DNA from 2 places in the Streptomyces sp. NPDC094147 genome. Region 1 is predicted to be linked to the other one. Evidence: riboswitches for the same ligand, from Rfam matches in the RefSeq annotation. Region 1 holds a riboswitch; the other holds the start of a gene.
What was found. A riboswitch is a leader RNA that binds a small molecule or an ion and turns the genes downstream of it on or off. The one in region 1 is predicted to bind S-adenosylmethionine.
Positions count from the first base shown of each region.

Region 2: it holds a riboswitch for S-adenosylmethionine, as region 1 does, so the genes downstream of both, ACIQ8J_RS01830 (aminotransferase class V-fold PLP-dependent enzyme) here and thrC (threonine synthase) in region 1, are expected to answer to the same signal.

Region 1 covers NZ_JBIWHT010000019.1:16,537-22,975, reverse strand. The annotation lists gene otsB (trehalose-phosphatase) at 1-37, shown strand, start outside; gene ACIQ8J_RS24655 (trehalose-6-phosphate synthase) at 48-1,508, opposite strand; gene ACIQ8J_RS24650 (glucosyl-3-phosphoglycerate synthase) at 1,592-2,539, opposite strand; SAM riboswitch class I at 2,676-2,820, shown strand; gene thrC (threonine synthase) at 2,838-4,124, shown strand; gene ACIQ8J_RS24640 (MoaD/ThiS family protein) at 4,155-4,430, shown strand; gene ACIQ8J_RS24635 (cold-shock protein) at 4,830-5,033, shown strand; gene groL (chaperonin GroEL) at 5,597-6,439, shown strand, end outside.
Region 2 covers NZ_JBIWHT010000001.1:393,520-399,958, reverse strand. The annotation lists gene ACIQ8J_RS01845 (Rieske 2Fe-2S domain-containing protein) at 1-1,022, shown strand, start outside; gene ACIQ8J_RS01840 (cytochrome bc complex cytochrome b subunit) at 1,019-2,644, shown strand; gene trpD (anthranilate phosphoribosyltransferase) at 2,815-3,879, shown strand; SAM riboswitch class IV at 3,965-4,082, shown strand; gene ACIQ8J_RS01830 (aminotransferase class V-fold PLP-dependent enzyme) at 4,333-5,730, shown strand; gene ACIQ8J_RS01825 (Lrp/AsnC family transcriptional regulator) at 5,824-6,105, opposite strand; gene ACIQ8J_RS01820 (rhomboid family intramembrane serine protease) at 6,102-6,439, opposite strand, start outside.

The sequences.
Region 1 (6,439 bases):
GACGACGTTCCTGCGGACTCTGGCCGGACACTTGTAACCCCCAGGGGTCACCCCAGCGCCTCCAGCTGCGCCAGGAACCACCGCCGGGGCGGCACCGCGGTCCCCGCCGCGGCCAGCCGCTTCGTCCGCTCCGCCCGCTCCCCGTCCTCCATGGACAGCGCCGAGTGCAACGCGGCAGCCGTCCCCGTCACGTCGTACGGGTTCACGACCAGCGCGTCCTCGCCGAGCTCCGCACACGCCCCCGCCTCCCGCGACAGCACCAGCACGCACCCCGCGTCCGAGACCACCGGCACCTCCTTCGCGACGAGGTTCATGCCGTCCCGGATGGGGTTCACCAGGGCGACGTCCGCGAGCCGGTACGCGGCCAGCGAGCGAGCGAAGTCGTCCTGGACGTGCAGCACGACCGGGGTCCAACTCGCCGTCCCGTACGCCGAGTTGATGCCGTCGGCCACCCGCGCGACCTCCGCGGTGTAGTCCCGGTACACCGCGAGGTCCTGCCGCGACGGATACGCGAACGCGACGTGCACGACCCGCTCCCGCCACTCGGGGCGGGTGTCGAGCAGGTGCCGGTACGCGTGCAGCCCCCGCACGATGTTCTTGGACAGCTCGGTGCGGTCGACCCGCACGATCGTCCTGCGGCCCGCCCCGATCTGCTCGCGCAGCGCGGCCATCCGCTCCGCCACGTCCGCCTCGTGCGCGCGCCGCCGCAGGAAGTCGCCGTCCGCGCCCAGCGGGTACACCGCGATGTCCGTCTCGTGCGGCGCCCGGCCGGGCAGGCTGTGCCGGAACCAGTGACGCCCCTCGCCGGACGGGACGAACGCCTGCGTCTCGGCCGGGAGCGTGGCCGTCACCGCGTCCATGAACGCGCCCGCCCACCGCCAGGTGAGGAACCCCAGCCGGTCCGCGCCGAGCATCCCCCGCACCAACTGCCCCGCGATGTCGTCCGGCAGCATCCGGAAGTAGTCCACCGGCGCCCACGGCGTGTGCGAGAAGTGCCCGATCCGCAGGTCGGGGCGGAGTTCGCGGAGCATCCCCGGCACCAGCGCCAGGTGGTAGTCCTGCACCAGGACGCGCGCCCCGCCCCCGGCCTCCGCCGCCAATGCCTCGGCGAACGCCCGGTTGTACGCCTCGTACGAAGCCCACTGCCGCCGGAACTCCGCGTCGAAGACCGGCTCCAGCGGTGTCTGGTACAGCATGTGGTGGACGAACCACAGCACCGAGTTCGCGATGCCGTTGTACGCCTGGGCGAAGACCTCCGGATCGATGTCCAGCATCCGGACGCCGTGTTCACCCACGCCCCGCCGGACCGCCTCGCGGTCGCCGTCCCCGAGCGCCGCGCACACCCACAGCGACTCCACGTCGTCGCCGATCGCGCTGAGCCCGGAGACGAGCCCGCCCCCGCCCCGCTTGGACTCCAGCGAGCCGTCCTCCTTCAGGACGTACGAAACGGGGCCGCGATTGGACGCGACGAGTACCTGGACCTTGGGGGTGGTGTGCGCGGAGACCATGAGCGGAACCTAGCCCGCCCCGCAATCGCCCAAACACGCGTACGCCCGGCCCGGGGGGCGGGATCCGGCCGTCCTTCCGGCCCCTACGCGGCGCGGTGGAGCGGGTACTCCTCGATGTCCCGCATCGGCGGCCGCTCCTCGGTGTCCACGGCGTAGGTGCGCGGTACGAAGCCGTGCTCGCCCCGCTCGAACTGGGTCAGCTCGGGGCGTACGAGATGGCCCCGGGACAGCCGGAGCTGGGCGGTGCGGTAGATCGCGGCGGCCATCCGGCCGAGCGCCTGCCCGTCCTGGTGGCGGTGCTTGCGCACACCGACGTCGACCTGGGCCAGCGCGTCGAGGCCCACCGTGTGCAGCGCGTCGACCAGCAGGGCGAGCTCCACTCCGTACCCGACGGGGAACGGCAGCCGCTCCAGGAGCGAGCGCCTGGCCGCGTACTCGCCGCCCAACGGCTGGACGAATCCGGCCAGTTGGGGCCAGTGGAGGTTGAGCAGCGGGCGCGCCACCAGCTCGGTGACCCGGCCGCCCTGGCCCGCGGCCTCGCCGAGCGGGCGGTCGTACATCGCCTTGACGAAGTCCACGTCCGGGTCGGTGAGGAGCGGCCCGACGATCCCCGACACGAACACCGGGTCGAAGTCCTTCAGGTCGGCGTCGACGAAGCACACGATGTCGCCGCTGGTCACGAGCAGCGAGCGCCACAGCACCTCGCCCTTGCCGGGCAGCGCCGGTATCCGCGGCAGGATCGCGTCCCGGTGCACGACACGCGCGCCGGCCGCCGCCGCGACCTCGGCGGTGCGGTCGGTGGAGCCGGAGTCGATGACCACCAGCTCGTCCACCAGGCGCGTCCCGCCGGTCATCAGCGTGTCCCGGATCGCGGTCACGATGGCGCCGACCGTGGCCTCCTCGTCAAGTGCGGGCAGGACGACGCTGACGGTGGCTCCGCCCTTGTGCTTCGCGGCCATGATCCGGTCCAGCGGCCGCTCGGCCGCGGACCAGGAACGCCTGCTCAGCCAGCGTTCCACCTCTTCCAGCACGGTCCCCGGCCTCCTTGTGTGATCCATCTCGCGGTTCGGACGGCTGTCTCAACCGTCCAGGGCTTCGGTTACAGTCTTGAGCAACGCGGATGACCGTCGCATGTCGGGGGTCGTCACCACGCTGACAATCGAATACCGCTCATCCAGAGGGGCAGAGGGAAACGGCCCGTTGAAGCCCCGGCAACCCTCCAGTCGGTTCTCGCCAGTCATGCGCGAGGCCCCCGGCTAGGGAAGGTGCCAAATCCGTCTCATGGCGAGGTTCGCCATGAGGAAGATGAGGAGAAAGGGCCTCCCCTCCATGTCTGCACAGACTGTTGAAAGCCGCACCTCTGTCGATCTCGGTCCGGCGTCCGGGCTTTCCTGCCGCGAGTGCGGCCAGCGTTTCGAACTCGGCCCGATCTTCGCCTGCGAGCTGTGTTTCGGACCGCTCGAAGTGGCTTATGACCTGCCGCTCGGCGACCCCGAGGCGCTGCGCAAGCGGATCGAGGCCGGCCCCGAGAACATCTGGCGCTACGCCCCGCTGCTGCCCGTCCCCGCCGACGTCGCCGACAAGCCGAACCTGAACCCCGGCTTCACCAAGCTCGTCAAGGCCGACAACCTGGCGCGCGAGCTGGGCGTCGAGCCCGGCAGGCTGTTCGTCAAGGACGACTCCGGCAACCCGACGCACTCCTTCAAGGACCGCGTCGTCGCCCAGGCCCTGGAGGCCGCCCGCGCCTTCGGCTTCACCACGCTCTCCTGCTCCTCCACCGGAAACCTCGCGGGCGCGGTCGGCGCCGCCGCCGCGCGGGCCGGATTCCGCTCCTGCGTGTTCATCCCGCACGACCTGGAGCAGGGCAAGGTCGTCATGGCCGCGGTGTACGGCGGCGAGCTCGTCGGCATCGAGGGCAACTACGACGACGTGAACCGCTTCTGCTCGGAGCTCATCGGCGACCCGCTCGGCGAGGGCTGGGGCTTCGTCAACGTCAACCTGCGCCCGTACTACGGCGAGGGTTCCAAGACGCTGGCGTACGAGATCTGCGAGCAGCTCGGCTGGCGGCTGCCCGACCAGCTGGTCATCCCGATCGCCTCCGGCTCCCAACTCACCAAGATCGACAAGGGACTTCAGGAGCTCATCAAGCTCGGCCTGGTCGAGGACAAGCCGTACAAGATCTTCGGCGCGCAGGCCGAGGGCTGCTCCCCGGTGTCGACCGCCTTCAAGGCCGGCCACGACGTGGTACGCCCGCAGAAGCCCGACACCATCGCCAAGTCCCTGGCGATCGGCAACCCGGCGGACGGCCCGTACGTCCTGGACATCGCCCGCCGCACCGGCGGCGCGGTGGAGGATGTCAATGACGAGCAGATCGTCGACGCCATCAAGCTGCTGGCCCGCACCGAGGGCATCTTCGCGGAGACGGCGGGCGGGGTGACGGTCGGCGTCACCCGGAAGCTGATCGAGGCCGGTCTGCTCGACCCTTCGCTCACCACGGTCGTTCTCAACACGGGTGACGGCCTCAAGACCCTCGACGCGGTGGCCCCGACCACCGGCCCGACGGCGACGATCCGCCCGAGCCTGGACGCGTTCCGCGCCGCGGGCCTCGCCCACTGAGCCACTGCCGAACGACTAGGAGTACCGACCATGAGCGTGAACGTCCGCATCCCCACGATTCTCCGCACCTACACCGGCGGTCGGGCCGAGGTCGCCGCCGAGGGCGCGACCCTCGCCGAGGTCATCGCCGACCTGGAGAAGAACCACACCGGGATCGCCGCGCGCGTCCTGGACGACCAGGGCAAGCTGCGCCGCTTCGTCAACGTGTACGTCAACGACGACGACGTGCGCTTCGAGCAGGGCCTTGAGACGGCCACGCCCGAGGGCGCCGGAGTCTCGATCATCCCGGCCGTCGCCGGAGGCTGATCCGCCGCGCGGTTTCCCCGAATTGCCCTCTCCGCACGAGAAGCGGAGGGGGCAATTCTGCATGGTTGAGCGCGGTACAGTTGGGAAAGCCCCCTCGCCGTGTGTGCCAAGTGCATATGAGAACGCGACAACATGGGGTCAAAGTGTGCGAGCCATTTGCTCCTTAAGTGCACTTTGCCCGGCCCGACTTGCCCCGGAATGTTGAATTCATGGCATTCCGCGCCCCGAGTGTGCCCGGAATTCTCGTCCGATTGACCTGTTGCAGAGGGCAGTTGGGCAGATACATTCAGCCGCGGTCGACGCGTTCCGGCGCACACCCTCTCCTGTCGGAGGGTGGAGGTCTGACCCGGGTCCGCGAAGTGCGGTCCCGTGCAAGGGCCAGTAATAGGGGAGTTAGGCATGGCTCAGGGCACCGTCAAGTGGTTCAACGCGGAGAAGGGGTACGGCTTCATCGCGGTCGACGGTGGTGCGGATGTTTTCGTCCACTACAGCGCGATCCAGATGGACGGCTACCGCACCCTTGAAGAAGGTCAGCGAGTCGAGTTCGAGATCTCGCAGGGCCAGAAGGGTCCGCAGGCGGACATGGTCAAGCTCGCCGTCTGATCTCGGCGCGATCGACCACCGACGCACTCACGCATGAAGGGGGCTCCCGAAAGGGTGGCCCCCTTCACGCGTTCCTCCGTCCCCCCGGTGGCGGGCCCCGGTGGCCACTGGGGCTCCGCCCCAGACCCCGTTCGCGCCTGAACGGCGCTCGTCCTCAATCGCCGGACGGGCTTGGGATGTCTGCACAGGGCGCCGGACAGTGCCCCTTGGGGGCGCGGGGAACTGCGCGAGCAACCACGCACGGTCCGCAGCCGTATTACCGGGAAGCCCCTCCGGCGTTTGAGGAGCCGGGGTGTGGGGGGCGGAGCCCCCGCCGGTGCCGGGCGCGCCGCCAAGGGGGCGTAGTGGAGGGCCCCGGTTCAAGAGACTCGCTTGCACTCGCAGGGGTCGAGTGCTAATCATTGGCGTTAGCACTCTCCCAGTGAGAGTGACAGAACTTGGATCGGGTCAGTGAGGCCCGCAGGCCGGGTGGGGCAAGGAACCACAAGGGCTGCAGGCCGTCCGTCGCGGGCACCGGCGCGGTCCACGAAGAACGCCACCCCTGTCCGGGAGGACCACTTCACATGGCCAAGATCATCGCGTTCGACGAGGAGGCACGGCGCGGTCTCGAGCGCGGGATGAACCAGCTCGCCGACGCCGTCAAGGTCACCCTTGGCCCCAAGGGCCGCAACGTCGTCCTCGAGAAGAAGTGGGGCGCCCCCACGATCACCAACGATGGTGTTTCCATCGCCAAGGAGATCGAGCTCGAGGACCCGTTTGAGAAGATCGGCGCCGAGCTGGTCAAGGAAGTCGCCAAGAAGACGGACGACGTCGCCGGTGACGGTACGACCACCGCGACCGTCCTGGCCCAGGCCCTGGTGCGCGAGGGTCTGCGCAACGTGGCCGCCGGCGCCAACCCGATGGCCCTGAAGCGCGGCATCGAGAAGGCCGTCGAGGCCGTCTCCGCTGCTCTGCTTGAGCAGGCCAAGGACGTGGAGACCAAGGAGCAGATCGCCTCCACCGCCTCCATCTCCGCCGCCGACACCCAGATCGGCGAGCTCATCGCCGAGGCGATGGACAAGGTCGGCAAGGAAGGCGTCATCACCGTCGAGGAGTCGCAGACCTTCGGTCTTGAGCTTGAGCTCACCGAGGGCATGCGCTTCGACAAGGGCTACATCTCGGCGTACTTCGCGACCGACATGGAGCGCATGGAGGCGGCCCTGGATGACCCGTACATCCTGATCGTCAACTCCAAGATCTCCTCGGTGAAGGACCTGCTCCCGCTCCTGGAGAAGGTCATGCAGTCGGGCAAGCCGCTGCTGATCATCGCCGAGGACGTCGAGGGCGAGGCGCTGTCGACCCTGGTCGTCAACAAGATCCGCGGCACCTTCAAGTCCGTCGCCGTCAAGGCCCCGGGCTTCGGCGAC
Region 2 (6,439 bases), on a different contig from region 1:
TGCCCGAAGCGCAGGCCACCGCGCACGGCGCGGTAGAGACGGCGGAGGACCCGTTCGCCGACCCGGGACTGCCGGCCCACAAGCCGCGCATCCAGGACATCGACGAGCGGGCGGCCAAGCGCTCCGAGCGCGCGGTCGCGTTCATGTTCCTCCTGTCGATGGTCGCGACGGTCGCCTTCATCGCCTCGTACGTGACGTTTCCGTCCGACAAGATCATCTACATCTTCCCGTTCGGGCATGTCAGCGCGCTGAACTTCTCCCTGGGTCTGACCCTGGGCGTCGCGCTGTTCTGCATCGGCGCGGGCGCGGTCCACTGGGCCCGCACCCTGATGTCGGATGTCGAGATGCCGGCCGAGCGCCACGAGATCGCGGCCCCGCCGGAGGTCAAGGCGCAGGTACTGGCCGACTTCAAGCAGGGCGCGGCCGAGTCCGGCTTCGGACGGCGCAAGCTGATCCGCAACACCATGTTCGGCGCGCTCGCCATGGTGCCGCTCTCCGGTGTGATGCTCCTGCGCGACCTGGGCACGCTGCCCGAGGACAAGCTGCGGCACACCATGTGGTCCAAGGGCAAGGCCCTGATCAACATGAACACCAACGAGCCGCTGCGTCCCGAGGACCTGACGGTCGGTTCGCTCACCTTCGCCAAGCCCGAGGGCCTGGAGGAGGACGCGCACGACTTCCAGACGCAGATCGCCAAGGCCGCCCTGATGCTCGTCCGGATCAAGCCGGAGGACATCAAGGACAAGCGCGAGCTCGAATGGTCGCACCAGGGCATCGTCGCGTACTCGAAGATCTGCACCCACGTCGGCTGCCCGATCTCTCTGTACGAGCAGCAGACGCACCACGTGCTCTGCCCGTGCCACCAGTCCACCTTCGACCTCTCCGACGGCGCCCGCGTCATCTTCGGCCCGGCCGGTCACGCCCTTCCGCAGCTGCGGATCGGTGTGAATGACGAGGGATACCTCGAAGCGCTCGGCGACTTCGAAGAGCCCGTCGGTCCTGCCTTCTGGGAGCGCGGATGAGCACCACGACAGACGCACGGCGCGAAGCGCCCGCCGGTGAGCGGATCGCGGACTGGGCGGACGGCCGGCTCGGGATCTACTCCCTGGCCAAGGCCAACATGCGCAAGATCTTCCCGGACCACTGGTCCTTCATGCTCGGCGAGATCTGCATGTACAGCTTCATCATCATCATCCTCACGGGTGTGTATCTGACGCTGTTCTTCCACCCGAGCATGAACGAGGTCGTCTACGACGGCTCGTACGTACCGCTGCAGGGCATGAGCATGTCCGAGGCGTTCAACTCGACCATGCACATCAGCTTCGATGTGCGCGGTGGTCTGCTGATCCGGCAGATCCACCACTGGGCGGCGCTGATCTTCCTCGCCGGCATGTTCGTGCACATGATGCGCGTGTTCTTCACGGGTGCGTTCCGCAAGCCGCGTGAGGTCAACTGGCTGTTCGGCTTCCTGCTGTTCGTCCTGGGCATGTTCACCGGCTTCACCGGTTACTCGCTCCCGGACGACCTGCTCTCCGGCACCGGCGTCCGCTTCATGGAGGGCGCGATCCTCTCCATGCCGGTGGTCGGCACGTACATCTCGTTCTTCCTCTTCGGTGGCGAGTTCCCCGGCGGGGACTTCGTGGCCCGGTTCTACTCGATCCACATCCTGCTGCTGCCGGGCATCATGCTCGGCCTGATGGTGGCTCACCTGATCCTGGTCTTCTACCACAAGCACACCCAGTTCGCGGGTCCGGGACGTACGAACAAGAACGTCGTCGGCATGCCGCTGCTGCCGGTCTACATGGCCAAGGCCGGAGGCTTCTTCTTCCTGGTCTTCGGTGTCATCGCGGCCATCGCGGCGATCGCCACGATCAACCCGATCTGGGCGATCGGCCCCTACCGTCCGGACCAGGTGTCCACCGGTGCCCAGCCCGACTGGTACATGGGCTTCTCCGAAGGCCTGATCCGTGTCATGCCGGGCTGGGAGATCAACCTCTGGGGTCACACGCTCGTCCTGGGCGTGTTCATCCCGCTGATGATCTTCCCGCTGGTCCTCGCGACCATCGCGGTCTACCCGTTCATCGAGTCCTGGGTCACCGGCGACAAGCGCGAGCACCACATCGCGGACCGGCCGCGCAACGCCCCGACGCGTACCGCGTTCGGTGTCGCGTGGATCACCTGGTACATGGTGCTGCTCATGGGTGGTGGAAACGACCTCTGGGCGACCCACTTCCACCTGTCGATCAACGTCATCACCTGGTTCGTCCGGATCGCGTTCTTCGTCGCACCGGTCCTCGCGTTCGTCGCCACCAAGCGGATCTGCCTGGGTCTGCAGCGGCGCGACGCCGAGAAGGTGCTGCACGGACGCGAGTCCGGCATCATCAAGCGGCTGCCGCACGGTGAGTTCGTGGAGATCCACGAGCCGCTGGACGCCGCCGCGCTCTACAAGCTCACCGCGCACGAGCAGTACAAGCCGGCCGAGATCGGCCCGAAGGTCGACGAGAACGGTGTCGCCCGCAAGGTGTCGCGGACGCAGAAGCTGCGCGCCAAGCTCAGCAAGGGCTACTACGGCGAGGGCAACCAGATCCCCAAGCCGACGGCCGAGGAGTACGAAGAGATCACGAGCGGCCACGGCCACCACTGATCCCTGCTTGACCTGACGGTCGCCACAACCGAGGCTCCGGCCCGGCCCCTGCACGGGGGCCGGGCCGGAGTCTTTTCCGCGTCCGCACTTCGGGCACGGACGCGGACCGCCCCGCGCCTCTCGATAGGCTGGCGGGCGGTATCCCGTCCTTTTGACCACCAGGAGCGAGCATGAGCGCTGTTACCCCCACCGGAGGCGACACCGTGGCGGCCTACTCCTGGCCGGGTGTCCTGGACTCGCTGCTGAGCGGCGCCGACCAGAGCGCGGACGCGACCGCCTGGGCGATGGACAGGATCATGCGCGGCGAGGCGACGAACGCCCAGATCGCGGGCTTCATGGTCGCGCTGCGCGCCAAGGGCGAGACGGTCGCCGAGATCACCGGCCTGGTGCGCACCATGTACGCGCACGCCAACCTGATCGAGGTGCCGGGCCCGAGCGTCGACATCGTCGGCACCGGCGGCGACGGCGCCAAGACCGTCAACATCTCCACCATGTCGGCGATCGTGGTCGCCGGAACCGGCGCCAAGGTCGTCAAGCACGGCAACCGCGCCGCCTCCTCCTCCAGCGGCGCCTCCGACGTCCTGGAGAAGCTCGGCGTCAATCTGAACCTGTCGCCGAAGCGGGTGGTGGAGGTGGCCGAGGAGGCCGGGATCACCATGTGCTTCGCGGTGAAGTTCCATCCCGCGCTGCGGTACGTGGCCGCCGCCCGCAAGGAGTTGGGCATCCGCACCACGTTCAACGTGCTGGGCCCGCTCACCAATCCGGCGAGGGTACGCGCCCAGGCGACCGGTGTCGCCGACGCGCGGATGGCGCCCATCGTGGCGGGCGTGCTCGCCGAGCGCGGCTCGTCCGCGCTGGTCTTCCGCGGTGACGACGGCCTCGACGAGCTCACCACCACCGCCACCTCGCGGGTGTGGGTGGTGCGCGACGGCGCCGTCCGCGAGCAGAGCTTCGACCCGCGCGACGTCGGCATCGAGCTCGTGCCCATCGAGGCACTGCGCGGCGGGGACCCCTCGTACAACGCGGAGGTCGTCCGCCGGCTGCTCACGGGCGAGAGCGGGCCGGTGCGGGACGCGGTGCTGCTGAACTCGGCGGCCGCGCTGGTCGCCCTCGAACCGGGCGAAGGGCCGCTCGCCGGGCAGATCGGCGCCGCGATGGCCAGGGCCGCCGAGGCCATCGACTCCGGGGCCGCCCGCGCCGCCCTGGAGCGCTGGGTCGCGGCCAGCAACGCCTGAACCGTACGTGATGTGACGCAGGGCGCAGTCCGGATCGCGGACTGCGCCTTGCGTACGTCGCGACGTGTGGCAGGATGCTTTTCAAGGTCATGAGTGACAGCGATTTAGGCCCCGGCTCGCTGTCCGGCAACCCTCCGTCCGTGGCGGGGTGCCCCGGGTGAAGACCAGGTCGTAGGCAGCAAGGCCTACGGCAAGCGCGGACCCCTGGACATCATCGGATGTCACAGCCCTGGGGTCCTGGTCCTCAAGGGAGCAGTCTCGTGAGCAAGCGAATGCGATAGGGCGTACCGCCCCTTTCTTCACCACCCTCCACGCCGCCCTTCTCCGGGCTGCGTGTTCGAGGTCAACACCCGTACGCGGAAAGGCAGTCGACCCCCCTCGATCGAGGCCGGGGCACGCCGTCGCACCCGGGATCCGAAGTCAACTCGCCTTTTCCTGCCGGGAGATACCGCCATGTCCGCACGCCCCGCCACCGCCGTCTCCGCCGCCGCTTCCGTCACCGACGAGTCCGCCGACCCCTGCTGTGCCGCGCCGCTGCCGGTGCTCGGCCGCGATGTCACCGTGCCGCTGGTCACCGGCGGCGAGGTGACCTACGCCGCCCTCGACTACGCGGCGAGCGCGCCCGCGCTGCAGCGGGTCTGGGACGACGTCGCCGCGTACGCCCCGTACTACGGCAGCGTGCACCGGGGGGCCGGCTACCTCTCGCAGCTCTCCACCGACCTGTTCGAGAACAGCCGGGCGGCGGTGGCGGAGTTCCTCGACTGCCGCCCCGGCGACCAGGTCGTCTTCACCCGCTCCACCACGGACTCGCTGAACCTGCTCGCCCAGGCCGTCCCGGCGAACTGCCAGGTCTTCGTCTTCGAGACCGAGCACCACGCCTCGCTGCTGCCCTGGCGGGACGCCCGGGTCACCTGCCTCAACGCGCCGCGCAGCCCGCACCAGGCGGTCGAGACCCTTGAGCGCGCGCTGGCCGACCGCGACCCCTACGGCCCCGCGCTGGTCTGCGTCACCGGCGCGTCCAACGTCACCGGTGAGCTGTGGCCGGTGCGGGAACTGGCTGCCGCGGCACACGCGCACGGCGCCCGCATCGTGCTCGACGCCGCCCAGCTCGCGCCCCACCACCCCGTCTCCGTACGGGAGTTGGACGTCGACTGGATCGCCTTCTCCGGGCACAAGCTGTACGCGCCGTTCGGCTCGGGCGTGCTCGCGGGCCGCGCGGACTGGCTCCAGGACTCCGAGCCGTACCTCGCGGGCGGCGGTGCGTCGAAGAAGGTCGCGCGGCGCACCGACGGCGGCGTGGACGTGGAGTGGCACACGACGGCCGCGCGCCACGAGGCCGGTTCGCCCAACGTCATCGGGGTGTACTCCATCGCCTCCGCCTGCAAGGCGCTCACCGAGGCGGGCTTCGACTCGCTGGTCGAGCGCGAGCGGCACCTGATCGCGAAGGTGCGCGAGGGGCTCGCCGCGGTGCCGGAGGTCAAGATCCTCTCGCTCTTCGGCGACGACGCGCCCCGGGTCGGCGTCATCTCGTTCGTCGTCGAGGGCTGGAACAGCTCGCACTTCGCGGCGGCGCTCTCGGCGGAGTACGGGATCGGCGTGCGGGACGGGCTCTTCTGCGCCCACCCGCTGGTGCGCACGCTGCTCGGGAGCGACCCGCAGGACCCGGGCGAGTGCGGCGCCCCGGAGGCCGAGCCGGGCGAGCTCTCCCTGAACGCGATCCGGGTGAGCTTCGGCGCGGGGACGCCGGACGAGCACGTGGACCGGTTCGTGGGGGCGGTACGGGAACTGGTCACCCAGGGCGCGAAGTGGCAGTACCGCACGGAGGGCGGCCGCTGCGTCCCGGCGGTGTAGCGCCGGGCCACGCCTACTGGGGGCTCCGCACCGGACCCCGCTCCTCAAGCGCCGGAGGGGCTTGATCTCGGCTGCCCCCCCGGGCAGGGGGGCTTACGAGTCCAGGCCGATGGCGAACGCGGCTTCCAGGTCGTGCTGCGAGTACGTACGGAACGCCACATGCGTGTCCGTGGCCTCGACGCCCGGGATCTTGCTGATGCTGCCGGGGATGATGTCCGCCAGGTCGTCGTGGCGGGCCACCCTGACCAGCGCGATCAGGTCGTAGGTACCCGTCACCGAGTACACCTCGCTGACGCTTTCGAGCGCCGCGATCGATTCCGCGATCTCGGGAATCCGGTCCACGCTGGTCTTGATGAGCACGATCGCGGTGATCACGGCTGGCTTTCTCCCTCGGTGGCGGCCGCACCCGCGGGCTTCACGGGCCTTCGGCGTTTCACTCTATCCGTCCGGCGGAAACGGGCCCACGCGTAGACGAAGCCGAGGCCGAAGCCGACGAGGTGCGCGAGGTAGGCCACCCCGGGCCCGGCCGAGGCGCTGCGGATCGCCAGCCACTGCAGGGCGAACCAGAAGACGAGGACCATCCAGGCGGGAAAACGCAGCGGCAGGAACAGCAGGAACGGGAAGATGCTGGTCACCCGGGCCCGGGGGAAGAGGCAGAGGAAGGCGCCGAGCACGGCCGAGATGGCCCCGGACGCCCCCACCAGGGTCT